DNA from 4 places in the Streptomyces sp. NPDC017979 genome. Region 2 is predicted to be linked to each of the others. Evidence: riboswitches for the same ligand, from Rfam matches in the RefSeq annotation. Region 2 holds a riboswitch; each other region holds the start of a gene.
The links. Region 2 has a riboswitch for cyclic di-AMP ahead of ACH4E8_RS21805 (peptidoglycan DD-metalloendopeptidase family protein). Riboswitches for the same ligand answer to the same signal wherever they lie in the genome.
Positions count from the first base shown of each region.

Region 1: linked by a shared signal. The riboswitch ahead of ACH4E8_RS09105 (transglycosylase family protein) and the one ahead of ACH4E8_RS21805 (peptidoglycan DD-metalloendopeptidase family protein) in region 2 are both predicted to bind cyclic di-AMP.
Region 3: linked by a shared signal. The riboswitch ahead of ACH4E8_RS14420 (C40 family peptidase) and the one ahead of ACH4E8_RS21805 (peptidoglycan DD-metalloendopeptidase family protein) in region 2 are both predicted to bind cyclic di-AMP.
Region 4: linked by a shared signal. The riboswitch ahead of ACH4E8_RS22400 (M23 family metallopeptidase) and the one ahead of ACH4E8_RS21805 (peptidoglycan DD-metalloendopeptidase family protein) in region 2 are both predicted to bind cyclic di-AMP.

Region 1 is NZ_JBIRGU010000002.1:698,026-703,871, forward strand. It holds gene ACH4E8_RS09085 (SurA N-terminal domain-containing protein) at 1-275, shown strand, start outside; gene ACH4E8_RS09090 (nucleoside triphosphate pyrophosphohydrolase) at 319-1,308, shown strand; gene ACH4E8_RS09095 (cytochrome P450) at 1,718-2,983, shown strand; gene ACH4E8_RS09100 (transglycosylase family protein) at 3,095-4,117, shown strand; cyclic di-AMP (ydaO/yuaA leader) riboswitch at 4,405-4,579, shown strand; gene ACH4E8_RS09105 (transglycosylase family protein) at 4,583-5,308, shown strand; gene eno (phosphopyruvate hydratase) at 5,674-5,846, shown strand, end outside.
Region 2 is NZ_JBIRGU010000008.1:203,748-209,593, reverse strand. It holds gene ACH4E8_RS21820 (STM4012 family radical SAM protein) at 1-947, shown strand, start outside; gene ACH4E8_RS21815 (STM4011 family radical SAM protein) at 959-1,810, shown strand; gene ACH4E8_RS21810 (SGNH/GDSL hydrolase family protein) at 1,892-2,683, opposite strand; gene ACH4E8_RS21805 (peptidoglycan DD-metalloendopeptidase family protein) at 2,867-3,841, opposite strand; cyclic di-AMP (ydaO/yuaA leader) riboswitch at 3,847-4,000, opposite strand; gene ACH4E8_RS21800 (tyrosine-protein phosphatase) at 4,568-5,389, shown strand; gene ACH4E8_RS21795 (DUF6126 family protein) at 5,415-5,597, opposite strand; gene ACH4E8_RS21790 (XRE family transcriptional regulator) at 5,689-5,846, opposite strand, start outside.
Region 3 is NZ_JBIRGU010000004.1:331,281-337,126, forward strand. It holds gene ACH4E8_RS14405 (PASTA domain-containing protein) at 1-234, opposite strand, end outside; gene ACH4E8_RS14410 (ATP-dependent Clp protease proteolytic subunit) at 507-1,136, shown strand; gene ACH4E8_RS14415 (hypothetical protein) at 1,150-1,467, shown strand; cyclic di-AMP (ydaO/yuaA leader) riboswitch at 1,774-1,970, shown strand; gene ACH4E8_RS14420 (C40 family peptidase) at 1,974-2,450, shown strand; gene ACH4E8_RS14425 (ATP-binding protein) at 2,498-2,929, opposite strand; gene ACH4E8_RS14430 (8-amino-7-oxononanoate synthase) at 3,094-4,272, opposite strand; gene bioB (biotin synthase BioB) at 4,445-5,608, shown strand; gene ACH4E8_RS14440 (adenosylmethionine--8-amino-7-oxononanoate transaminase) at 5,601-5,846, shown strand, end outside.
Region 4 is NZ_JBIRGU010000009.1:17,085-22,930, reverse strand. It holds gene ACH4E8_RS22415 (MerR family transcriptional regulator) at 1-280, shown strand, start outside; tRNA gene ACH4E8_RS22410 (tRNA-Met) at 378-451, shown strand; gene ACH4E8_RS22405 (PP2C family protein-serine/threonine phosphatase) at 599-1,723, shown strand; cyclic di-AMP (ydaO/yuaA leader) riboswitch at 1,957-2,102, shown strand; gene ACH4E8_RS22400 (M23 family metallopeptidase) at 2,114-3,112, shown strand; gene ACH4E8_RS22395 (PrsW family intramembrane metalloprotease) at 3,400-4,719, opposite strand; gene trmB (tRNA (guanosine(46)-N7)-methyltransferase TrmB) at 4,836-5,630, opposite strand.

The sequences.
Region 1 (5,846 bases), on a different contig from region 2:
AGGAGCGGGGGGTCGCCCCCGACCAGCTCGACGCCGTCGTGGAACGCGACATCCTGATCAACAAGCTCGCCCGCTCCATGGGCACCAACGACCCCGCAGTGGGCCAGCAGAAGCTGAACGCGGCCTTCACCGCCGCGGCGAAGTCCCTCGACATCGACGTGAACCCGCGTTTCGGCACCTGGGACGACCAGAAGCTGGAGCTGGGCGACTACAAGGCGGCGTGGATCTCCCAGGTCAGCGAGCAGCCGCAGCCGGCGGTGCCGGCGACGGCGTAAAAGGCGCTCCGGGGCGCCGGGCCGGCGGAGGTAGGTTCGTGGGGTGACCACGAACACCTCCGCCGCGTCCACCGGGACCGGGCCGACCGGCCGCATCGTCCTGCTCACCACGAGCCACCGGGTGGCACCCGGGCTGCTGTCCTGGCCCGCGTGGCAGACCCTGCGCACCGCGGACCTGGTGCTCTGCGCCGACCCCGCCCACCCCCAGCTCCCGCACCTGCGGGAGGCCGGGGTCGAGGCGACCGCGCCGGTGCCGGACGCCCAGGGCCTGGTGGACGCCTGCGCCGGGGGCGCGACCGTGGTCGTCCTGGTGACCGGCGAGGGCGACCGCGCCCTGACCGACGGCCTCGCCCGCCTCGCCGGCTCCGGCCGGGTCGCGATGCCCGCACTGGAACTCCTGCCCGGCTCGTACGACCTCCCCGGCGCCCGGCTCCTCGACCTCGTCCAGGTCATGGACCGCATCCGGGTCGAGTGCCCGTGGTCGTCGGTCCCCACGCACAAGGACCTCGCGAAGTACGCGATCGAGGAGGCGTACGAACTCGTCGAGGCGATCGAGCTGGGCGACCGCGACGAGTTGCGGGAGGAACTGGGCGACGTCCTCCTCCAGGTCGTCTTCCACGCGCGCATCGCGCAGGAAGACCCCGAGGAGCCGTTCTCGGTCGACGACGTCGCCGGGACGATCGTGGACAAGCTGATCAACCGCCATCCGCACGTCTTCGGCGACGAGACGGCGCGGACGCCGCAGGACGTGCGGGACATCTGGCTGCGCACGAAGGCGACGGAGAAGCAGCGCGACTCGGTGACGGACGGCGTCCCCCTCGGTCAGCCGGCGCTCGCCCTCGCGGCGAAGTTGGCGTCCCGCGTCCGTACTGCGGGGCTCGACGTGCCGCTCCCCGCGGGGGAGGGCGTGGGTTACGAACTGCTCGCGCTCGCCGCGGCGGCGGACGCGTCCGGCGTGGACCCCGAATCCGCCCTCCGCGCGGCGACCCGCGCGTACCACGCGTCCATCCGCGCAACGGAATCCTCCCGCTAGCCCCGCGCCGCCCCGTCGTCCCTGCGGGCTGCCCGGCCCCCGCGCCCCGTTGGTGGGCTTGTCGCGCAGTTCCGCCCCCTACACCCAGAGGCTGGGGGGACCCCCAGCGCCCCTGGACAACATCGCCGTGGCTGGCAAAGGTGCGTTCGTCTCTGCGGCCGAGTGGTGGGCTGGTCGCGCAGTTCCCCGCGCCCCTGTCTTGCTTCCCCTGTCGCCTGCCTGCGGGACGAGGGTTTTTAGGGGCGCGGGGAACTGCGCGACCAGCCCACCACCAGCCCGCGGAGACCAACGCATCCGCAAGGGAAACGGCGGGTTCGTCTGGTCGGCCCCGGGGGCCAACGCACCCGCAGGGGACAGCGCGTCAGGGCGCCCCGCCAGCGCAAGCGCACGTACGGGATAGCGTCGGCGTATGCACGCGACTCCCGGCCAGCCCACACCACCACTCTTCACCTGGGAGTTCGCCACCGACCCCTACCCCACCTACGCCTGGCTCCGCACCCACTCGCCCGTGCATCGCACCACCCTCCCCAGCGGGGTCGAGGCGTGGCTCGTCACCCGGTACGTCGACGCCCGGCAGGCCCTCGCCGACCCGCGGCTGTCGAAGAACCCGGCGCACCACGACGAGCCCGCCCACGCCAAGGGCAAGACCGGGATCCCGGGGGAGCGCAAGGCGGAGTTGATGACGCACCTGCTGAACATCGACCCGCCGGACCACACCCGGCTGCGCCGGCTCGTCTCCAAGGCGTTCACGCCCCGCCGCGTCGCCGCCTTCGCGCCGCGCGTGCAGGAGCTGACGGACCGGCTGATCGACGGCTTCGCGGACCGCGGCAGCGCGGACCTGATCCACGAGTTCGCGTTCCCGCTCCCCATCTACGCGATCTGCGACCTGCTGGGCGTGCCCGCCGAGGACCAGGACGACTTCCGGGACTGGGCGGGGATGATGATCCGCCACGGCGGCGGCCCCCGCGGCGGCGTGGCCCGCTCCGTGAAGAAGATGCGCGGCTACCTCGCCGAGTTGATCCACCGCAAGCGGGAGACCCTCGGTGCCGAGAGCGCCGACGACGACCTGATCTCCGGGCTGATCCGGGCCAGCGACCACGGCGAGCACCTCACCGAGAACGAGGCCGCCGCGATGGCCTTCATCCTGCTGTTTGCCGGATTTGAGACCACCGTTAATTTGATTGGTAATGGCACCTATTCCCTGCTGCGCAACCCCGAGCAGCGCACCCTGCTCCAGGAGTCCCTGGCGGCAGGGCGGACGGACCTGTTGGAGACGGGGGTGGAGGAACTGCTGCGCTACGACGGACCGGTGGAGCTCGCGACCTGGCGGTTCGCCACCGAGTCGCTGACGATCGGCGGGCAGCAAGTCGGCGAGGGCGACCCCGTCCTCGTGGTGCTCGCCGCCGCCGACCGCGACCCCGAGCGCTTCGACGGGCCCGACGTCCTCGATCTGTCCCGACGTGACAATCAGCACCTCGGGTACGGGCACGGCATCCACTACTGCCTCGGCGCGCCCCTCGCCCGCATCGAAGCCCAGACGGCGCTCGCGACCCTGCTACGGCGCCTCCCTGACCTGCAACTGGCCGTGGATCCGACCGATTTGCGGTGGCGCGGCGGTCTGATCATGCGTGGACTGCGCACGCTTCCGGTGGAGTTCGGGACCCCAACTTACTGACGGAGCATCAACTCTGTGATGTTCGTGTGATCCGGGCTGCATTGACTTGTGACTGACGTTGGAGTCCGGCTACGTTCACCCCCGTCTCAGCCGTCAGCGAAAGGCAACCGCATGCTCTCCGGGAATGGTCGACATCGCCGTCCTCGCCAGGCCCCGGCCCTCGTCGTCGCCGCGGGGGTGACGGGGTCCGCGATCGCGATCCCGCTCCTGGGCGCGGGGTCGGCGTCCGCCGCGGACACCGCCGTCTGGGACCGGGTGGCGGAGTGCGAGAGCGCCGGGCAGTGGAGCGCCAACACCGGCAACGGCTACTTCGGCGGGCTCCAGTTCTCGCAGGAGACCTGGGAAGCCTTCGGCGGTGCGCAGTACGCGGAGCGCGCCGACCTCGCCAGCCGCTCGCAGCAGATCGCGGTGGCGGAGAAGGTGCTCGCCGCCCAGGGGCCGCTGGCGTGGTCGTCCTGCGGGGCGAACGCGGGGCTGTCGGGCGTCGAGGCGCCGAAGGTCGACCCGGGCGCGCTGCCGACGCCCACCGCGCCGGCCGTGCCGTCCCCCGCGTCGACCCAGGGCGTCGGCAACGGCGACGCCGCGCGGGCGGGTGCGGACGAGGGCAAGAAGGCCGGCGGCAAGCACCGCGGCCCGGCCGCCACCGAGACCCCGGCGACCCCGGCGACCCCGGACCCCTCGGGTACGAGCGCGAGCACGGGTGCGGGCAAGGACACGGGCGAGCAGCGCACGGCCGACGACACCCGGGCCTCGCGCAGCGACACCCCCGGCCGCGGCGACTCCGTCCAGCCCGGCGACCCGGGCAAGGCGGCCGGCGCACCGGCGAAGGGACAGCGGGGCGACGGGTCCACCGGCGCCGGCACCTCCAACGGCAAGGGCAGCGCCGGCACGGGCAACTCGGGCGCCCCCGCTGGCGTCCAGAAGGACAAGGGCGAGGCCGCCGAGAACACCGACGGCGCGACCGCGTCGCCCGGCACGTACACCGTCCGCCCCGGTGACAACCTCTGGGCCATCGCGGACGCGCAGGACCTCCCCGGGGGCTGGCCGGCGCTCTACGAGGCGAACCGCGACGCCGTCGGAGCCGACCCCGACTTGATCCTGCCTGGTCAGAACCTTGACCTCAGGGTGAAGTAGCCGCACTCCGGGGCGCGTTGAGGCAGGGTTTTGCTGGCTTTTGTCCGTTTCCGCGTAAGTGAGACATGTGTCTCTCTGCTCGAACGGGCTTCCGGCATCGAGCGGAACGGCGCATTCCGTGCCCCACCTGCGGAAACGGGGGTTTCCGGAAGGCCGTGATGGGCGTTTTCTCCCCGATGTTCCTTCTTTGAACATCGGGGAGGGCTGTGTTTACGGTCTGACCGCTCGCCAAAGCGGGCACCACTGACCGTCACGCCGAATCCTGCCGTCGGTCGGGGGGAACAGTCGTCGCGAGAGCGCCGAAGGCAGGAGCGGGGGACCCACGTACGTGCCGGTCCCGTCCACCCCGGGGAGACCCGGGGCACGGACACCGGCTAGGGGTGAAGCCGCGCCGAGCGCGGCCGGGCAACTCACTTGGCCCGAACCCGACAGCTCACCTCGTAGGCGTCGGTGAGGAGATCCACCATGCTGTTTTCCAGCAAGGGCAAGCACCGTCGCCCCTCCAAGGCCGCCAAGTTCGCCGCCTTCGCCGGCATCACCACCGCCGCGATCGCCGCCCCGCTGGTGGGCGCCACCTCCGCCTCCGCCGCCACCGCCGCCGAGTGGGACAAGGTCGCCCAGTGCGAGTCCGGCGGCAACTGGTCCATCAACACCGGCAACGGCTACTACGGCGGCCTGCAGTTCTCCCCGTCCACCTGGGCGGCCTTCGGCGGCACCAAGTACGCGTCCAACGCGCACCTCGCCTCCAAGTCGCAGCAGATAGAGATCGCCGAGAAGGTCCTCGCGGGCCAGGGCAAGGGCGCCTGGCCGAGCTGCGGCGTCGGCCTCTCCAAGGCCGCGTACAACGGCGGCGGCGCCGAGCAGGCCCCCGCCCCGAAGCAGGAGCAGCCGAAGCCGCAGCCCAAGCCCAAGCAGGAGCAGCCGAAGCAGCAGGCGCAGCCCTCGCAGGAGCGCGCCGAGGCCCCGACCACCCGCTCCGAGCGCCCGTCCGCCCCGGCCAAGTCCGCGCCGAAGGCCGGCGGCTTCGAGAAGGGCGACGGCGAGTACGAGGTCCAGTCCGGCGACACCCTGAGCAAGATCGCCGAGACCGAGCAGGTCGAGGGCGGCTGGCAGAAGCTGTTCGAGCTGAACAAGGACGTCGTCGACGACGCCGACGTCATCTACCCGGGTCAGCAGCTCCACCTGAGCTGACCCGCCGCGAACCCACGGGCCGTCACCCCGACCCGACCCCCCACGGGTTCGCCACCCACGACCCCGGGCCGACGCGCTTCCCCCGTACGCGCCGGCCCGGGGCTCTGTGTGTCACGGGTGCGCGGGCAGCCCGCACCGTCCGCAGGGAGCCCGCGCCGTCCGCCGCCGGCCCGCGTCTGAGCAGGCATCCGCGCAGTTGAGAGGCGTTACCCGGCGGTAGTTGCGCGCCTTTTGGCCGGGGTGAAGTTCTTCGCACTCTTTTTCGTCCCAGGGGGCGGGCAGCGGCCGGTCGGCGCCCCCCGGCCGGTTAGGCTCTTGCCGTCGGGCCGCTGAGCCCGCACCCACGCGTCACATCCCAGAAGGAGATGCTCGTGCCGTCCATCGACGTCGTCGTAGCCCGGGAAATCCTGGACTCCCGAGGCAACCCCACGGTCGAGGTCGAGGTCGGCCTCGACGACGGGAGCACCGGCCGCGCCGCGGTGCCCTCCGGCGCCTCCACCGGTGCCTTCGAGGCACTGGAGCTCCGCGACGGGGACCC
Region 2 (5,846 bases):
CCGACCTGTCTGCCGTGCCGCTGTCGGTGGAGACCTCCCCGGCCACCGCGACGGCCGACCGGCTGGCGGTGCTGGCCGAGCGGGGCGCCACCCGCCTCAGCATCGGCGTGCAGAGCTTCGTCGCCGAGGAGGCGAAGGCCGCGGTACGGCCCCAGCGCGGCTCCGACGTGGTCGCCGCGCTCGACCGCATACGGGCCTCGCACGTCCCGGTGCTGAACGTCGACCTGATCTACGGCATCGACGGCCAGACCCCGCGCAGTTGGCGGTACTCCCTGGACGCGGCCATGTCCTGGCAGCCGGAGGAGCTGTACCTCTACCCGCTGTACGTGCGCCCGTTGACCGGGCTCGGCGGTCGGGCCCGCAGCGACGACGACGCCTGGGACGCCCGCCGCCTCGACTTCTACCGGCAGGGTCGGGACCACCTCGTCGCCCACGGCTACGAGCAGGTGTCGATGCGGATGTTCCGGCGCAGCGGATCGCCGGCCGCCGCCTTCGACGACCACGCCTGTCAGACGGACGGAATGATCGGCCTGGGCTGCGGTGCCCGCTCGTACACCTCCCGGCTGCACTATTCGTTCGACTACGCGGTGGCGACGGCCGAGGTCCGCGGCATCATCGACGCGTACACCGCCACCGAGGACTTCACCCGTGCCGAAGTCGGCTACGCGGTGGACGACGACGAGGCGCGCCGCCGCCATCTGTTGCAGTCCCTGCTCCAAGCGGAGGGCATGTCCAGGGCCGCGTACCGCACCCGCTTCGGCGGTGAGGTGGACGACGACTTCGGGCCCGAGTTGGAGCGCTTCGCGCAGCGCGGCTGGCTGGACGCGGCCGCCCCCGCCGACCTGCTCCGGCTGGGCCCCGAGGGCCTGGCGCACTCGGACGCCCTCGGTCCCGAACTGTTCTCCCCCGGCGTGCGCGTCCGCATGGCCGCGTACGAGCCGAAGTGAGGGGGCCTGCGATGGATCTGACCGTGTTGTACCGGGGGCCGCTGGCGTCCTGCGACTACGACTGTCCGTACTGCCCGTTCGCCAAGCGCCGGGACAGCCCGGAGCAGTTGCGTGCGGACCGGGCGGCGCTGGAGCGGTTCGCCGGGTGGGTGGCGGCGCAGTCGCAGGAGCGGCTGTCGGTGCTGTTCACCCCGTGGGGCGAGGGCCTGGTCCGCTCCTGGTACCGGCGGGCGATGGTGGAGCTGTCCCGACTGCCGCACGTGCGGCGGGTCGCCATCCAGACCAATCTGTCCTGCCGCACGGACTGGCTCGCCGACGCCGACCTGGACGCGCTGGCCCTGTGGTGCACGTACCACCCGGGGCAGACGCCGTACGACCGCTTCCTCGCCAAGACTCACGAGTTGGGTCGGCTCGGGGTGCGCTTCAGCGTGGGGATCGTGGGGCTGCCCGAGCACCTGGAGCACGCGCGCCGGCTGCGCGCCGAACTGCCGGACCACGTCTATCTGTGGGTGAACGCGGCGGAGGGGCACGAGTACTCGGACGGGGCGGCGGACCGGTGGACCGCGCTGGACCCGCTGTTCCCGTACAGCCGTCGACCGCACCGCTCGGCCGGCCTGCCGTGTCGCACGGGCGAGTCGGTGGTCTCCGTGGACGGTGCGGGCACGGTGCGCCGCTGTCACTTCGTGCCCGCCGAGTTGGGGAACCTGTACGACGGTTCGTTCCGGGCGGCGCTACGTCCGCGGGCCTGTCCGCTGGCCGTGTGCGACTGCCACATCGGCTACGTGCACCTGGAGTCGCTGCCGCTGTACGACGTGTTCGCCGGCGGCGTGCTGGAGCGGATCCCGGCGCAGCCGGCCGGGTAGTCGGGCGGCCCCGCCGCTGGGATGCGGCGGGGCCGACCCGCTCACGGGGTCATGCGGCCCGGCGGCCGTGGGGCCGCGGCGTCACAGCGGAAGCAGGTCCGGCCGCTTCGCCACGATGTCGTCGCCCGAGCTCTCGCCGCGCAACCGCCGCCCGATCCAGGGCACCAGGTACTCGCGGGCCCAGTGGATGTCGTCGCGCCGTACTTCCAGGGTGCCGCGCACCGGCTGCGGCGGCCACGGCTGGTCGGGGTCGGCCGGTATGTCGAGCCCCAGGACCTGTGCCGCCCGCAGCGCCACCCGGGTGTGTCCCTCGGGCGACAGGTGCAGCCGGTCGGGGTCCCAGGCCCGGCGGTCCTGGACCGACTTGAGCGACCACAGGTCCAGCACCGGGCAGCCGTAGCGGTCGGCGATGGCCCGCACGTGCGCCGTGTAGGTGGCGACCTTGCCGCGCAGGTGCCGCAGCACCGGCACGTCCCGGGTGTCGAACCCGGTGGTCACCATGACCGTGCCGACGGCGGCGGTCAGTTCGGCGACGGCACGTTCGAAGCGCTCCGCCACGTCGTCCGGGTCGCTGCCCGGTCGGATGATGTCGTTGCCCCCGGCGCAGAACGACACCAGGTCCGGGGCGAGTTCCTTCGCCCTCGGCACCTGCTCGGCCACGATCTGGTCGAGGAGCCTGCCGCGCACCGCGAGATTGGCGTACCGGAAGCTGTGTTCCGGTTTGCGGTCGGCCAGCAGGACCGCGAACCTGTCCGCCCAGCCGACGTACGCCCCGTCGGGTCCCGGATCCCCCACGCCCTCGGTGAAGCTGTCACCGATGGCTGCGTACGACCCGAATCCACCCTTGTCATCTGTTCTCGAATCGTCTGCCACAAGAACTCATCTTCGCCCTACAGATGTGACCTACGCGACCGTAGGGAGGGGTTGACGCGCAGTGATTTATCACACCGGGGATGGCGAGGTGATGGGGAATACGCCGGATCCCCCACGGAGCGGGGGGCTCCGTGGGGGATCCGGGTGGGCCGGGTCAGCGGCCGGTGGCACGAGGCGTCGGGATCAGAGCGAGACGCCGTGGCTGCGCAGGTGGGCGACCGGGTCGATGTCCGAGCCGTACGACGGGCCGGTGCGGACCTCCAGGTGCAGGTGCGGCCCGCTGGAGTTGCCGGTGGAGCCGACCTGGCCGATGGACTGCCCGCCGGTCACGCTCTGCCCGGCGGAGACGGCGAGCGAGGAGAGGTGGGCGTACTGGGAGTAGGTGCCGTCGGTGTGCTTGATGACGACCTCGTTGCCGTACGCACCGTTGTAGCCGGCGGAGACGACGGTGCCGGGGCCGATGGAGCGGACGCCGGTGCCGGTGGGCGCGGCGAAGTCGACGCCGGTGTGGTACCCGCTGGACCACGCCGCGCCGGAGGCGCGGTACGAGGTGGAGACCTGGGCGTTGGCGAGCGGGGCGGCCCAGCCGCTGCTGGTGCCGGCGGACGAGTCGGAGGACGCGGCGGGCGCGTCGTTGCCGCCGGTCGCCTTCTTGGCGGCCGGGGCGGCGGGCGCGGCCTTCGGCTCGGCCTTCTTCTCGACCTTGTCGCTCTCGACCGGCTTCTCGACCGGCTTCTCCGCCTTCTTCTCGGCGGGCTTCTCGGCCGACTTCTCGGCGGGCTTCTCCGCCTTCGCGCCGATGGTGAGCTTGAGGCCGGGGTGGATCAGCGAGGGGTTCTCGCCGACGGCCTGACGGTTGTCCTGGTAGAGCTGCTGCCAGCCGCCGTCGAGCCGGTGCTCGTCGGCGATCTTGGACAGGTGGTCACCGATGACCACGACGTACGTGGTCGACGCGGCGGCGGCCTTGTCGGCGGCCGGGGCGGCGGCGGCCGAGACCGGGGCGACGACGGGGGCCGCGGGAGCGGCCTGCTCGGCGGCGTGGGCGCCGGTGGCGCCCATCAGCGGAAGGGCGATGGCGGCGCCACCGGTGCCGGCGGCGACGAATCCACGGGTGAAGGCCGTCGACTTGGGACGGCGGTGCTTGCCCGGTGCGGACATGGTGCTGTTCCTCTCCGACGCCTGCGAGGTGAGCTGTCGGGTTCGAGCTGGAGATGCCCGGCCGCGCGCTGGGCGCGACTTCACCCCGAGCCGTCCGGAGTCCGGACCGGCGTACTACCTGGGTCCCCCGCTCCTGCCACAGGTGGGTGGGTGATGATCCGGGCGGCGGCAGGATGAGGCGGTCCGTCCGGAGTGCCGTGACCGTAAACCGGCCACATCGCCAGGAACAAGCCATGACCGCGCACGCCCGGACCGCGTGGATCATCGCGCCGCCGACGGGCGGTCACCCTCCGTGGACGCCGCCCCGCCAACTCCCGCCCGGTCGCCGCATCCCCCGCCCGCGCGCCCGCCACACAACGTCACCATTGTGATCCTGCTCATGAGCGACACCCATCTCCCCCTTAGCCAGGGCACGTTATACCGAAGAGCTCATTACCCCACCAATACGGACAGAAGCTACTTTTTCTTGCTGCTCGGCAACGTTGGAGCTGGATGGCCGTCGCATCCAGGTCTCCGGTCCGGCCCGTGGCCGGCCCGTGGCCGCTCGACACGGCACCCCGCCGGCGGCGACGTCCGCGCAGCGGGCAACCGTCCGTCGCACGGACGAGGGGAAGCGGACGGTCGGGCCGCTGACGATGATTGCCCCAGGTACCGATGTCGTATCGTCGGGAACACGCCACAGTCGGCGACGAGCGCCGGCGGCAGCGACTTCCTCCAGGAGCCTTCGTGACGCAGCAGGTGCCGCAGGTCCCGTCGACCGAACCCCAACTGGCCGGGGTCCGCAACTTCCGCGACGTCGGCGGGCTCCCGACCGCGGACGGGCGGAGCGTGGCGCCCGGTCGGCTCTTCCGCAGCGGGCACCTGGCCCACGCGACGGACGAGGACGCGTCGTTCCTGGCCTCGCTCGGCCTGCACACGATCTTCGACTTCCGCAACGCGGCGGACATCCGCCTCGAAGGGCCGGACGTCTCGCTGCCGGGCGTGCGGAACGTGAACCTGCCGCTGAGCGACCCCGCCGACGGGGCCGAGTTCTGGCAGATGGTCCGCGCCGGCGACCTCGCCCAGCTCCGCGCCCTGCTGGGCGACGGCCAGGCGGCGAACCGGATGATCGCCTCGTACCGCGTGATCATCACCGAGCGCACGGCCGAGCACAGCAAGGTGCTGCACGCCCTCGCCGAGGACAGCGTGCCGGCGCTGATGCACTGTGCGGCGGGCAAGGACCGCGCGGGTCTGTCGATCGCGGTGGCGCTGCTGGCGGTCGGTGTGGAGCGGGACGCCGTCGAGGCCGACTACCTCAAGTCCAACGACCCGCACCGCCGCTATCTGGTACGCCGCGCCGAGGGCGCGCCCGCGGGGATGTCCGCGGAGGTCATGGAGCTGCTGAACCCGCTCTTCGACGCCCGGGCGGAGTACCTGCACACCGCGTTCGACGCCATCGAGCAGACCTGGGGCGGGATCGAGCGCTACCTCGCCGACGGCCTCGGCCTCACCCCCGAGACGCGCGAGCGGCTGCGGGCGCGTCTCGTGGAGGGGGACGGGGCCGCCTGACGCCGGCGCGCCGGGCCGTCGGGCGCTACTTGGCGCCGACCTCGAAGAGCAGGTAGAGGAAGCCGGCGAAGACGTGGCCGGCCACCAGGTAGGCGAAGAGCCGGATCCAGATGCCCTTGGGGAACTTCCCCTCCTCCTTCTTCTCGCGCCGGGCGGCGGCGGAGTCGGGCAGTGCGGCGCCTTCGGGCGCCGTCGGGTTCTCGGTCATGACTGCCTCTGCTTTCCCCGGCCCCAGCGGGCCGGACCAGAAGTGCGGATGTCAGGAAGTGCGGACGGGTGGTGCGGGCGGGCCGCGGGCGTCAGAGGTGCGGCGGGAGGATGTCCGGGCTCTGGAGCAGGGTGTGGACGAACAGCATCTCGGCGCCGTCGCGGGTGGCCGCCGCGATCCGGTGCGGGGTGAGCGAGTCGTAGTGCGCGCTGTCGCCGGGACCGAGTTCGTGCACGGCCTGGCCGAGGC
Region 3 (5,846 bases), on a different contig from region 2:
CGCGGGAACCGGCGCCGCGCCGCCCCGGGGCGTGACCGTGACGGTGGGCCCGGGCGCGGCCCGGCCGTCCTGCCCCGCGTCGTCGCCCCCGCCCGACGCACCGATGCCGACGCCCATGAAGAAGAGGACGGCAGCTCCGGGAATGACGAAGCGCTTGCGCGCCCAGCCGGGTCCCTGCGGCTTCGGAGCCTGCCCGCCCCACGGCGCCTGCTGCGGCTGCCCGCCCCACGTCATGCGATCCCCCCACGGAAGTTCTTTCGAGGGCCCGAACCTAACCGCGCCGGATCGGTGCAGACAGGCCGACCGACAGAAGGTGATGGATTCGTGATCATCATGTGGAGTTTCCGTGCCGCTCTTCACCTCTGGCGCGTGCACGCACCGCGAGAAATGCCCCCTGACCAGCAAACCAGCCGCCGCCTTCAGAGGCAGCCCTCTTTTTGCGCTTCTGTACGTCCTGTACATTTCTCACAGATAGCGCGCCGCCGAGAACCACCGAGAGGTACGCCGTGATGCAGCCCGCCGCCCGATACGTCCTGCCGCAGTTCACCGAGCGCACCGCGCACGGGAACCGCACTCTCGACCCCTACGCCAAGCTGCTCGAAGAGCGGATCGTCTTCCTCGGCACGCCCGTGGACGACACCGCGGCGAACGACGTGATCGCCCAACTGCTGTACCTGGAGTACGCGGCGCCGGAGCGGCAGATCTCGCTCTACATCAACTCCCCGGGCGGCTCGCTCAGCGCCATGTCCGCGATCTACGACACGATGCAGGTGATCACCTGCGACATCGAGACGACCTGCATCGGGCAGGCCGTCTCGACCGCGGCGCTGCTGCTGGCCGCGGGCGCCCCCGGCAAGCGCCTGGCCCTGCCGGGCGCGCGGATCGTGCTCCAGCAGCCCGGGCTCGACGAACCGACCCGGGGCATGCCGTCGGACCTGGAGATCGAGGCGCGGGAGATCCTGCGGCTGCGCGCCCTGATGGTGGAGTTGTTCGCCCGGCACACCGACCGGTCCGCCGAGCAGGTCGCGGCCGACCTGGAGCGCGACACCTTCCTGGACGCGGCGACGGCCAAGGAGTACGGGCTGGTGGACCACGTGATCGGCAGCCGCAAGTCCTCGTTGGCCGGCCGCGGCTGACGGGAGGCGCGCCGTGCCCCGTCCCGAACCGCCGCCACTGCCGCCGCTGCCGGCGCTGACCCGCGCCGAGGCCGACCTGATCGACGGCTATCTGCGCGTCGTGGACCTGGTGGGACGCATCAACCCCAGCCGCGGCGACCTCACTTACTCCTCGCTGCGCGCCGCCCAGGCGCTGGTGGCGCAGGCGATCGCGGTCAAAGACGCCCTGGCGCTGATGCACGAACGCGGGGAGGACGCCCTGCACGCCGCCACCCTCGCCCGGGCGCTGCGGGTGCTCGACGGCGAGCGGCGGGCCCTGCGGGTCACCATCCCTGACGAGTCACCCCCGTGACGGCTCGTCATCCGACACGTCAACCGCCATCCGGGTTCCCACCGGGATACCTCGTTTGATGTAGTCGCGACATCTCCGGTCGATACGCTCAAGTTGCGCGGGACGACGATCCCTCTAGCGGAATGTCCTATTCCAGTGCTGGTACGAGCCTCCCCCGGTGTCCACAACCGACGGGAAAATGCGGCGCGTCCACCTGAATGGCGCATTCGTGTTGAAACTCACATACCGCCGTTTTGACTCGGAAATCCGGCATTGCGTGGGACAAGATCCCTGGGACGACAAGCCCCCGTCACCTCGGCGGGGCGGTCCGAACGGACGCCGAGTCCTGCCGCCGTTCCGGATGACTGGTCGACAGGAGTGCTTCGGCAGGAGTGGAGGACCCGAGCAGTACGGGACGGCCGGTGCGCCGGACGTTCCTCGGGGTGAAGCCGCGACAGCGGCCGGGCACCTTCGTCCGCCCGAACCCGACAGGTCACCCTTCACAGGCGGCTGACGAAGGGTTGCGCATGACTGCGCAGATGAACGTCCCGTTCCTGATCGGCCGGGCGGGCGCGGTTTCCGCGCTGACCCTCGCCGCACTCGGTGGCTCGATGCTCGTACCGGGCGGCACGTCCGAGGCCCAGGCAGCAACTGCACACGCGGGCAAGGCGCTCAAGGTCGCCGCGGGCAAGAAGGGTGCGCCCTACCGGTGGGGCGCGGCGGGCCCGCGCCGCTTCGACTGCTCCGGCTTGACGCTCTATTCGTACAAGAAGGCCGGCAAGAAGCTGCCCCGGACCGCCCAACAGCAGTACAACTCCACGCGTCGGGTCTCGACCGCCAACAAGAAGGTGGGGGACCTCGTGTTCTTCCACTCCGGGCGGAGCGTCTACCACGTCGGGATCTACGCCGGGAAGGGGAAGATCTGGCACTCGCCCAAGCGGGGCTCCTGGGTGAAGCTGGACAAGATCTGGAGCAGGAGCGTGTCGTACGGCCGGGTCCGCTGACGGCGGTCCGCTGACGCTTCGAGCGCGCCGGGCCGTCGGCCTGTCGGTCAGTCGGTTCGACGGGCCGGCCAGGGCAGGGTGACCCAGACCGTCTTGCCGCCGTCCGCGGTCGGCTCGACGGTCAGTCGTCCACGGCTGTGCGCCGTGAGGCTGCGGATGATGACCAGGCCGCGGCCGTTGTCCTGGCGCACGGCCGCGGGCAGCCGCTGGGGCCACCTCGGGTGGCTGTCCGTCACCCCGAGGCGCAGTTCATCGTCCCGCTCCAGCAGCACGTCCACCCGGAAGGTGGGCGACTGGCCGAAGGTGTGCTGCACGGCGTTGGTGGTGAGTTCGGAGACGATCAGCCGGATCGTGTCGAGGGCGTCCGACCCCGCGGGAAGCCCCCACCCCGTCACGGCGCCGGTGACGAACCTGCGGGCCACGGAGACCGAGGCGGGCTCGGTCGGCAGGGTGATGGCGGCTTCCTGGAGGTCTGCCATGGCGACGTCGTCCCTTTCCACCGGGGCCGTGCTCCGACTTCGTAGCCGATGGATGCGCGGACGGCCGCGGACAGTGCTTCGCGCGCCACACTGCCACTCATCGCGGTACCGGGTGAGGCGATCCGCCAAGATGCGTAGGGATTCATCGCCCGAAGCGGTGAACTCTACGACGCAAGGCCGTTTTTGGACACTCCCCGCGCGCCCGGGGGCGCCGTGCGCACGACGGTCTCCACCGCAGCGGCGATCTGTTCCCCCGTCAGATCGGCGCGGGCGGTGAGCCGGAGCCGGGAGATCCCGTCGGGCACCGACGGCGGGCGGAAGCAGCCCACCCGCAGCCCGGCGGCACGGCAGTCGGCGGCCCAGCGCAGCGCCGCTTCCGGCGCTGGTGCCCGCACGGACACCACGGCGGCGTCGGGGCGCACCGCCATGAGGCCCGCCGCGCTCAAGCGCTCGTACAGGTCCCTCGCCGCCGTGCGCACCCGGCCGGCGCGCCCGGGCTCCGCGCGCAGCAGCCGCAGGGCGGCGAGGGCCGCACCGGCCGCCGCGGGGGCGAGTCCGGTGTCGAAGATGACCGTACGGGCGGTGTTGACCAGGTGGTCGATCACCCGGGCGGGGCCGAGCACCGCGCCGCCCTGGCTGCCGAGGGACTTGGAGAGCGTGACGGTGGCCACCACGCCACTGGCGCCGGCGATCCGGGCCGCGTGCGGCGCGCCGCGCCCGCCGTCGCCGAGCACCCCGAAGCCGTGTGCGTCGTCGATCAGCAGGGCCGCGCCCCGCCGGGCGCAGACGGCGGCAAGTTCGGCGAGCGGCGCCGCGTCGCCGTCCACGGAGAAGACGGAGTCGGTGACGGCCATGGCTCGGCGGCCCGGGTGGGCGTCCAGGGCCTTGCCGACCGCTTCGGGGTCGGCGTGCGCGCTGATCGCGGTCCCGGCCCGGGACAGTCGGCAGCCGTCCACGATGGAGGCGTGGTTGCCGGCGTCCGAGACGATCAGGCCGTCGCGCCCGGACAGCGCGGTGACGGCCGCCAGGTTGGCGGCGTAGCCGGAGGCCAGCACGAGGGCGGATTCGAAGCCGCAGAAGGCGGCGAGTTCCCGTTCGAGTTCGGCGTGCAGGGCGGTGCTGCCGGTGACGAGGCGGGAGCCGGTGGAGCCGGCGCCCCAGCGGCGGGCGGCCTCGCCCGCGGCTTCGGTGACCCGTGGGTGGCGGGTGAGCCCGAGGTAGTCGTTGCCGGCGAGGTCGAGCAGGTCGCCGTCGGCGGGGCGGGGGCTGAGCGTGCGCACGAGACCGGCCCGCTCCCGGTCGCGGGCCGCGTCGTCGAGCCAGTGGAAGGGGTCTGGGTGCAAGGCGTTCGGCTCCTCGTACGGCTCGTGGCGCAGGCCGCGCTTTTGTAGGCAGCTCACAGACCCTAATCGCCGTCGCCCGGGTAACCCATGTGGTCATACACACACTTCGTCGCGGCGCTGTTGTGAGGTTTCGACTTTCCCCGGGGGAGTTCGGTAGGCCAGGATCGGCGCCATGGACCTTCTGGACACGCTGGTGGAGAAGGGGCTGCGGCGCGAGCTGCCGACCCGGGAAGAAGCGCTCGCCGTCCTGGCGACCTCCGATGACGACGTGCTCGACCTGGTGGCCGCGGCGGGCCGGGTGCGCCGCAAGTGGTTCGGCCGTCGGGTGAAGCTGAACTACCTCGTCAACCTCAAGTCGGGCCTGTGCCCCGAGGACTGTTCGTACTGTTCGCAGCGGCTCGGTTCGACGGCGGGCATCTTGAAGTACACCTGGCTGAAACCCGACGAAGCGTCCGAGGTCGCCGCCGCCGGGGTCGCGGGCGGTGCGAAGCGGGTGTGTCTGGTCGCCAGCGGTCGGGGGCCGACGGACCGGGACGTCGACCGGGTGTCGAAGACCATCGAGGCCATCAAGGAGCAGAACGAGGACGTGGAGGTGTGCGCCTGCCTCGGACTGCTCTCCGAGGGGCAGGCGGAGCGGCTGCGCGCGGCGGGCGCCGACGCGTACAACCACAACCTCAACACCTCCGAGGACACCTACGGGAAGATCACCACCACCCACACCTACGAGGACCGGGTCGACACCGTGCAGCAGGCGCAGGCCGCCGGTCTGTCGGCGTGCTCGGGGCTGATCGCCGGCATGGGCGAGAGCGACGAGGACCTGGTCGACGTGGTGTTCGCGCTGCGTGCGCTGGACCCGGACTCGGTGCCGGTGAACTTCCTGATCCCCTTCGAGGGCACTCCGCTGGCGAAGGAGTGGCACCTCACCCCGCAGCGGTGCCTGCGGATCCTCGCGATGGTGCGGTTCGTCTGCCCGGACGTGGAGGTGCGGCTGTCGGGCGGGCGCGAGATCCATCTGCGCACGCTGCAGCCGCTGGCGTTGCACGTGGTGAACTCCATCTTCCTCGGCGACTACCTGACCAGCGAGGGACAGGCGGGGCAGACGGACCTCGACATGATCGCGGACGCGGGCTTCGAGGTGGAGGGCGCGGGTACGACGACGCTGCCGGCGCACCGGGCGGGCGGCGGCTGCGGTTCGCCCTGCTCGGCCCCCGGGTCGGCCGTCACGGAGGCTGAGAAGTCCGAGGAAGGCACGGGCCAGCGCACGGACGCCGGGCGCCCGGACCTGGTGGCGGTGCGCCGCCGGGGCGCCGGCACCGAGGTGGCCCCCAATGCCTGAGGCCCCGGCCCCCGTGGACGTCGCCGAGTTGCTGGCGCTGGACCGGGCGCACGTGTGGCATCCGTACGGGCCGATGCCCGGCCGGACGGACCCGCTGGTCGTGGAGTCCGCGGCGGGCGTGCGGCTGCGGTTGGCGACGCCGGTGCACGGGCACCGCGAGGTCGTCGACGGCATGGCGTCCTGGTGGTCCGCGCTGCACGGCTACAACCACCCCGTCCTGAACGAGGCGGCGCGCGGG
Region 4 (5,846 bases), on a different contig from region 2:
GGACCATCAGCGGGCCCACGACGACATCGCCCGGGACTACGCGCGGGCGCTCAGGGCCGGGCAGCCGGCCGACGGCGAGGTGGCGCAGGAGGTCACCCGGCGGATGTACGCCTGGCAGTCCCTGATGGGCGCCCCGTCGAAGGCGCACTTCGCCGGGCTCGGCGAGATGTACGTCGCCGATCCGCGCTTCGGGCGCAATTACGACCGGCACGGCGAGGGGACGGCGGCCTTCGTGCGGGACGCGATGGCGGCGTACGCGGAGCGGAACCTCACCGACTGAGTCCCCCCGTGAGCACTGCCTGAGCACCGGGCCCCGCCGGTCGGGGGCCCGGTGGTCGCGAGCACTGCTCCGGATGGCGTAGAGTTGTGTTCACCGACGCGGGGTGGAGCAGCTCGGTAGCTCGCTGGGCTCATAACCCAGAGGTCGCAGGTTCAAATCCTGTCCCCGCTACTGAAGGCCACGGCCCGGCACTCGAAAGAGTGCCGGGCCGTAGTCGTTCCCTCCCGGGTCTCTGGCCCTACGGGCGTCCCCCGGCCGGCCCAGCCGGCTCGCCGTCCGCGCCCCCCGCCCCGAGGCTGAGGGGGGAGGAGAGCACCCGTGGCGGAGGAAGAGCAGCGGAACAACTTCGGTGCCCGGCGCTTCGCGCGGATGCTGCCGGCGCTGATGATCATCGTCGGGGTGGTCTACGACCTCTCGACCCCGGGGAAGTTCACGGCGGTGCCGATGTTCACGGCCGCCCCGCTGATCGCCGCCCCGTTCTTCTCGTGGTCCGTCACGCTGGCGACCGGCGCCTTCGCCGTGCTGACCGAGCTGGCCCTGGACGTCTACAACCACTCGATCGGGCAGACCCAGGCGTACACCGAGCTGACCACCGTCGTCACGGTCTCGGCGCTCGCGCTCTTCATCAACCGGGTCGTCGCGCGCAGCAACGAGCGGCTGGCCTCCGCCCGGGTGATCGCCGAGACCGCGCAGCGCGCCGTGCTGCCCACCCCCGCCGAGGAGATCGGCGGGCTGCGGATCGCGGCCCGGTACGAGGCGGCGCTCGCGGACGCGTTCATCGGCGGTGACCTCTTCGCGGTGCAGGACACCCCGCACGGGGTACGGCTGGTGGTCGGGGACGTGCGGGGCAAGGGGCTCGGCGCGGTGGAGGCGGTGGCCGTGCTGATCGGCTCGTTCCGGGAGGCGGCCGAGCAGGAGGGCGCCCTGGAGGGGGTGGCGGAGCGGATGGAGCGGGCGCTGACCCGGGAGGCGGGGCGGCGGGGGGAGGGTGACGTGGACTCCTTCGAGGGGTTCGCCACCGCGGTGATCGCGGAGATCCCGCACGGGCGGGGGGTCGTACGGCTGGTGAACCGCGGGCACCCGGAGCCGCTGTTGCTCCGCGACGACGGGGAGTTGGGGCGGCTGGCGCCGCAGGAACCCGCGCTGCCGCTCGGGATGCGGGCGCTGGGGGAGTGGCCGGACCGGGTGGAGGAGCACCCGATGCCGCCGGGGGCGACGCTGCTGCTCTACACCGACGGGCTCTCGGAGGCGCGGGACGCTTCCGGGGCCTTCTACGAACCGGGCAGCCGGCTGCTCGGGCGGGCCTTCCCGGGGCCCGGGGAGCTGTTGGACGCGCTCATCGACGACGTGCGCCGGCACACCGGAGGCGGCTCCACGGACGACATGGCGCTGCTGGCGGTCACCCGGCCCGCTGCCCTCCCGTCGAGGCTCCACGCAGCGTAGTCGAACGGCTGCTCGGAGCGCGCGATATGACGTGCTGTCAGGGGCATGGCGAGGGTGCGGTGCCGATTAAACCTCGTTCGGGCCGCTCAAGTCGCCCGAATCCGGCCGCTTGTGTCCCGGTTGGTTCCGCGATCATCGTTAACGATCATGGGGACCGGCTTGGAATACGGTCCCCCTGTCTATTAACGTTCGATAACGCAGCGCGGTCGTCCCAGTCGCCGTCAGGGCGACGCCGTGCGCACGCGCCGAATCCCGCAAGGGAACCGGGGAACCACCTCTTGGGGTGAATCGGATGCTTCGCAGCCTGCGAAGCGTTCCGTAGGAGACCTTCCTGCTCCGAACCCGTCAGCTAACCCGGTAGGCGAGAAGGAAGGAAAGGAGTACGCCTCAGTGGCGTCCAACAGCCCTGCCCCGGAAGCTCCTGCCGGGTCCTCAAGGACCGGTGCCTTCAGCGAAAACGGGGCCGAGCGCTCGTACGGCGAGTGGAACCCCAGCGCGGAGACCGTCGGTTCGTCGCGCGGCCGCCACCGCGTCCTGCGCCAGCAGCGCAGGGCCTTCGCCCGTAGCTCCACCGTCCTCGGCGTCGGTGTCATCGCGGCGGTCGGCGCGGGCGGCATCGCCACCGCGCAGAACAAGCCCCCGGTCTCCATCTCCCTCCCCGACGGTCTCGGGGGCGGTGACGACAAGAACGACGACCCGTCCGGTGACGACCAGTCCACCGAGGGCGCCAGCGAACTGATGGCCATGGGCGCCACCGCCGAAGGCGGCGCCGGCGAGGCCCTGCGCTCCCGCATCCTCCAGCAGGCCGAGCAGCAGCAGGCCCAGGCCGAGGCCGCGAAGCAGGCCGCCGCCGACAAGGCCGCGAAGGAGAAGGCCGAGAAGGAAGCCCAGGCCAAGGCCAAGGCGAAGGCGGAGGCCGAGAAGAAGAAGGCCGAAGCAGAGGCCAAGGCCAAGGCGGAGGCCGAGCGCAAGGCGAAGCTCGCGAAGATGTTCGCGCTGCCGCTCTCCTCGTACAGCATCTCGGCGACGTACGGCCAGTCCGGCTCCATGTGGTCCTCCGGCCAGCACACCGGCCTTGACTTCGTCGCCTCCTCGGGCACCCCGCTGAAGGCCGTGGGCGCCGGTACGGTCAAGTCCGCCGGCTGGTCCGGTCCGGCCTACGGCTACCAGGTCATCCTGGAGCTGAACGACGGCACCGAGATCATGTACGCCCACATGTCGTCGGTCAGCGTCGGCGCGGGCCAGAAGGTCGTCGCGGGCGACGGCGTCGGGCGCGTGGGCGCGACCGGCAACGTCTCCGGTGCGCACCTGCACATGGAGGTCAAGACCCCGGGCGGCGCCACGATCAACCCGGCGTCCTGGCTGCAGAGCAAGGGCCTCTCGGTCTGAGTCGCTGAGCGCATGGCGCTCAGCGCGACGGCTGTGACGAGTGGTGCGGTGCGCCGGGGCCCGTGAGTTCTTGAGCTGCCAGCTTCGGCTGGTGTGCGGGCTCGGGCGTCTTCGGCGGGCCGCCCTGCACTGCCTCGTCCCGCCTTGCTCGGCCTGACCTGGCTCGGCCTCGTCGTACGCCGTCGTCCCTGAATCGCCGATGGTCCTGGTGTCACCCCCCGACGCCAGGGCCGTCGGTCTTTTTGCGTGCGCACGGGTGCGTGCGCCCGGGCTTCGGGGGGTCCGCGTCACACCCGGTACGGGTTGTAGCCCTCGTAGTCCCGGTACGGCGGGGGCACCCAGACCGCGCCCGTCGACCGCGCCGCGTACGTCAGTGCCGGGCTCGCCACCTCCTTGCGCCGCCACATGTGGTGCAGCAACTCCTGCTCCCGTGCGACGAAGTCGGGGTCGACCGCACCGCGCTGCGCCCGGTGGCGGAGGAAGGCGAGCGAGGTCGCGAAGCGCTGGTACTCCGCCACCGCGTGCGCCGCCGCCGGCCCCTGCGTACGCCGGGCGAAGTCACGGGCCGCGGTGCGCGCCCGCATGGAGGCCAGCGCCGGGGGCTCCGCGGACGCCAGCCAGCCGGCGGCCGCGTACGCCGGCAGCGCCGACGAGACCGTGCGCAACTCCCGCTGCCGGGACCAGATCGTCAGCCACGTCAGCAGCCCGAAGACCGGGACCATGACCAGCGCGTACACCGCGTAGAAGCCGTACGGGCCGAGCATCGACGCCGAGCCGTTCCACAGCGCGTGCATGCCCATGGAGAGGACGAGCCCCAGCAGCGGCAGCGCGGTGCGGCGGAACTTGCGCCGGCGGGCCGCCAGCGCCGCCAGCCCGAAGCCGATGCCGGTGAGCACCGTGAAGAGCGGGTGCGCGAACGGCGACATGACGATCCGTACGAAGAACGTCGCCGCCGTCATCGACTCGAAGCCGTCCGAGCCCGTCGACTGGTCGTCGTCGAAGGCCCGGCCGAGGTAGAGGATGTTCTCGGTGAAGGCGAAGCCGGTCGCGGTGAAGCCGGCGATCACGACGCCGTCGACCAGGCCCGTGAAGTCCCGTCTGCGGAAGAAGAAGAGCAGGAAGACGGCCGCGGCCTTGGCGCTCTCCTCGACGACCGGGGCCACCACCGTCGCGCCGAGCGTGTCCGCGCTCGACGGGTCGGCGGTGGCGGTCGCTATCCAGCGGGCCGCGAAGGTGTTCGCGGTGAGTGCGACCAGGGCGGCGGCGAACGCGCCCCACGCGAACGCGAAGGCGAGGTGGCGCCAGGGGCCCGGCTCGACCCGGTCCAGCCAGCGGAACGCGGCGAGCAGCAGCGGCACGGGCAGCGTGGCGAGCCCCAGGCCGACGAGGAAGCCCCGGGTGCCCGTCTGCTCCCGCACCAGCGCGAGGATCACCAGCCCGCAGAGCGCGAGCAGCGTGATCAGCACCCCGATGCGGATGGCCCTGTTGCGCCACAGCAGCGAGGCGCGACGGGGCTTGTAGCGCCAGCGGGAGCGCTCGGGCAGCGCGTCGAACACCGGCTGCGCCTGCTGGGGCGCGGACCGGGGCGGGGGCGGCGGCTGGGACACTCCACGACCCTAACGAGGACCACTGACAGTGGGCGAGGCGGAATCGGTCTCCGTGTGACCGGGAACGGCCGGGCGGGGGCTTCGCTGCGACCCTGCGTCGGCCCCGTAGGCAGGACCTAGGCGGCCGTGGGCGCCACGCGCCGGAAGAGGAGGTCCCGTACGACGTGCCCCTTGTCCAGCCCCTGTCCCTCGAACCGGGTGCGGGGCCGGAACTCGGGCCGCGGCGCGAAGCCGCCGTCGGCGCAGGCGTTCTCGAAGTCCGGGTGCGCCGAGAGCACCTCCAGCATCTGCTCCGCGTACGGCTCCCAGTCCGTGGCGCAGTGCAGTACGGCGCCGGGCTTCAGGCAGCGCGCGGCCAGGGTCAGGAACTCGGGCTGGATCAGTCGGCGCTTGTGGTGGCGCTTCTTCGGCCAGGGGTCCGGGAAGTACACCCGCATCCCGTCGAGGGCGCCCGGCGCGAGCTGCTCGCGCAGCAGGATGATCGCGTCGCCGTTGGCCACCCGGACGTTCGTCAGGCCCTTCCGCTCGGCGAGGCCCAGCAGATTGCCCTGGCCGGGGGTGTGCACGTCGACGGCGAGGATTCCGGTGCGGGGGTCGGCGGCGGCCATCTGGGCGGTGGCCTCGCCCATCCCGAAGCCGATCTCCAGGACGACGGGCAGCCCGTCGAACATCTCGGCGAGGTCGAGCACCCGCCGTCCGTCGATGTCCAGCCCCCAGGCGCCCCACAGCCGCCGCAGCGCGTCCTCCTGCCCGGTGGTCACCCGGCTCCGCCGCGGCTGGAAACTCCTGATCCGCCGCTCGTGGTGCGACCCGGCGGGGTCGGCGGCGGGTCCGCCGGGGAAACGGGGCTCGCCCCGGTCCCGACTGGGAGCGGAGGCTTCTTCTGGGGTGTGATGGCGCAGCTTCGACACAATGCGCCAATCCTACGACCCGCGGGCGCTTGCGCCTGCGGCTCCGCGCTTGCGCCTGCGGCTCCGCTCCTGGGACCGCGCTTGCGCCTGCGGCTCCGCTTCTGGGACCGCGGTTGCGCCGCGCCGGCTGCGGTGCGCGGGCGTCTGCGGCCCGTCTGTGGCTGATCGCGCAGTTCCCCGCGCCCCTAAAAGCCCACGCCCTGCGGGCGTAGGGGA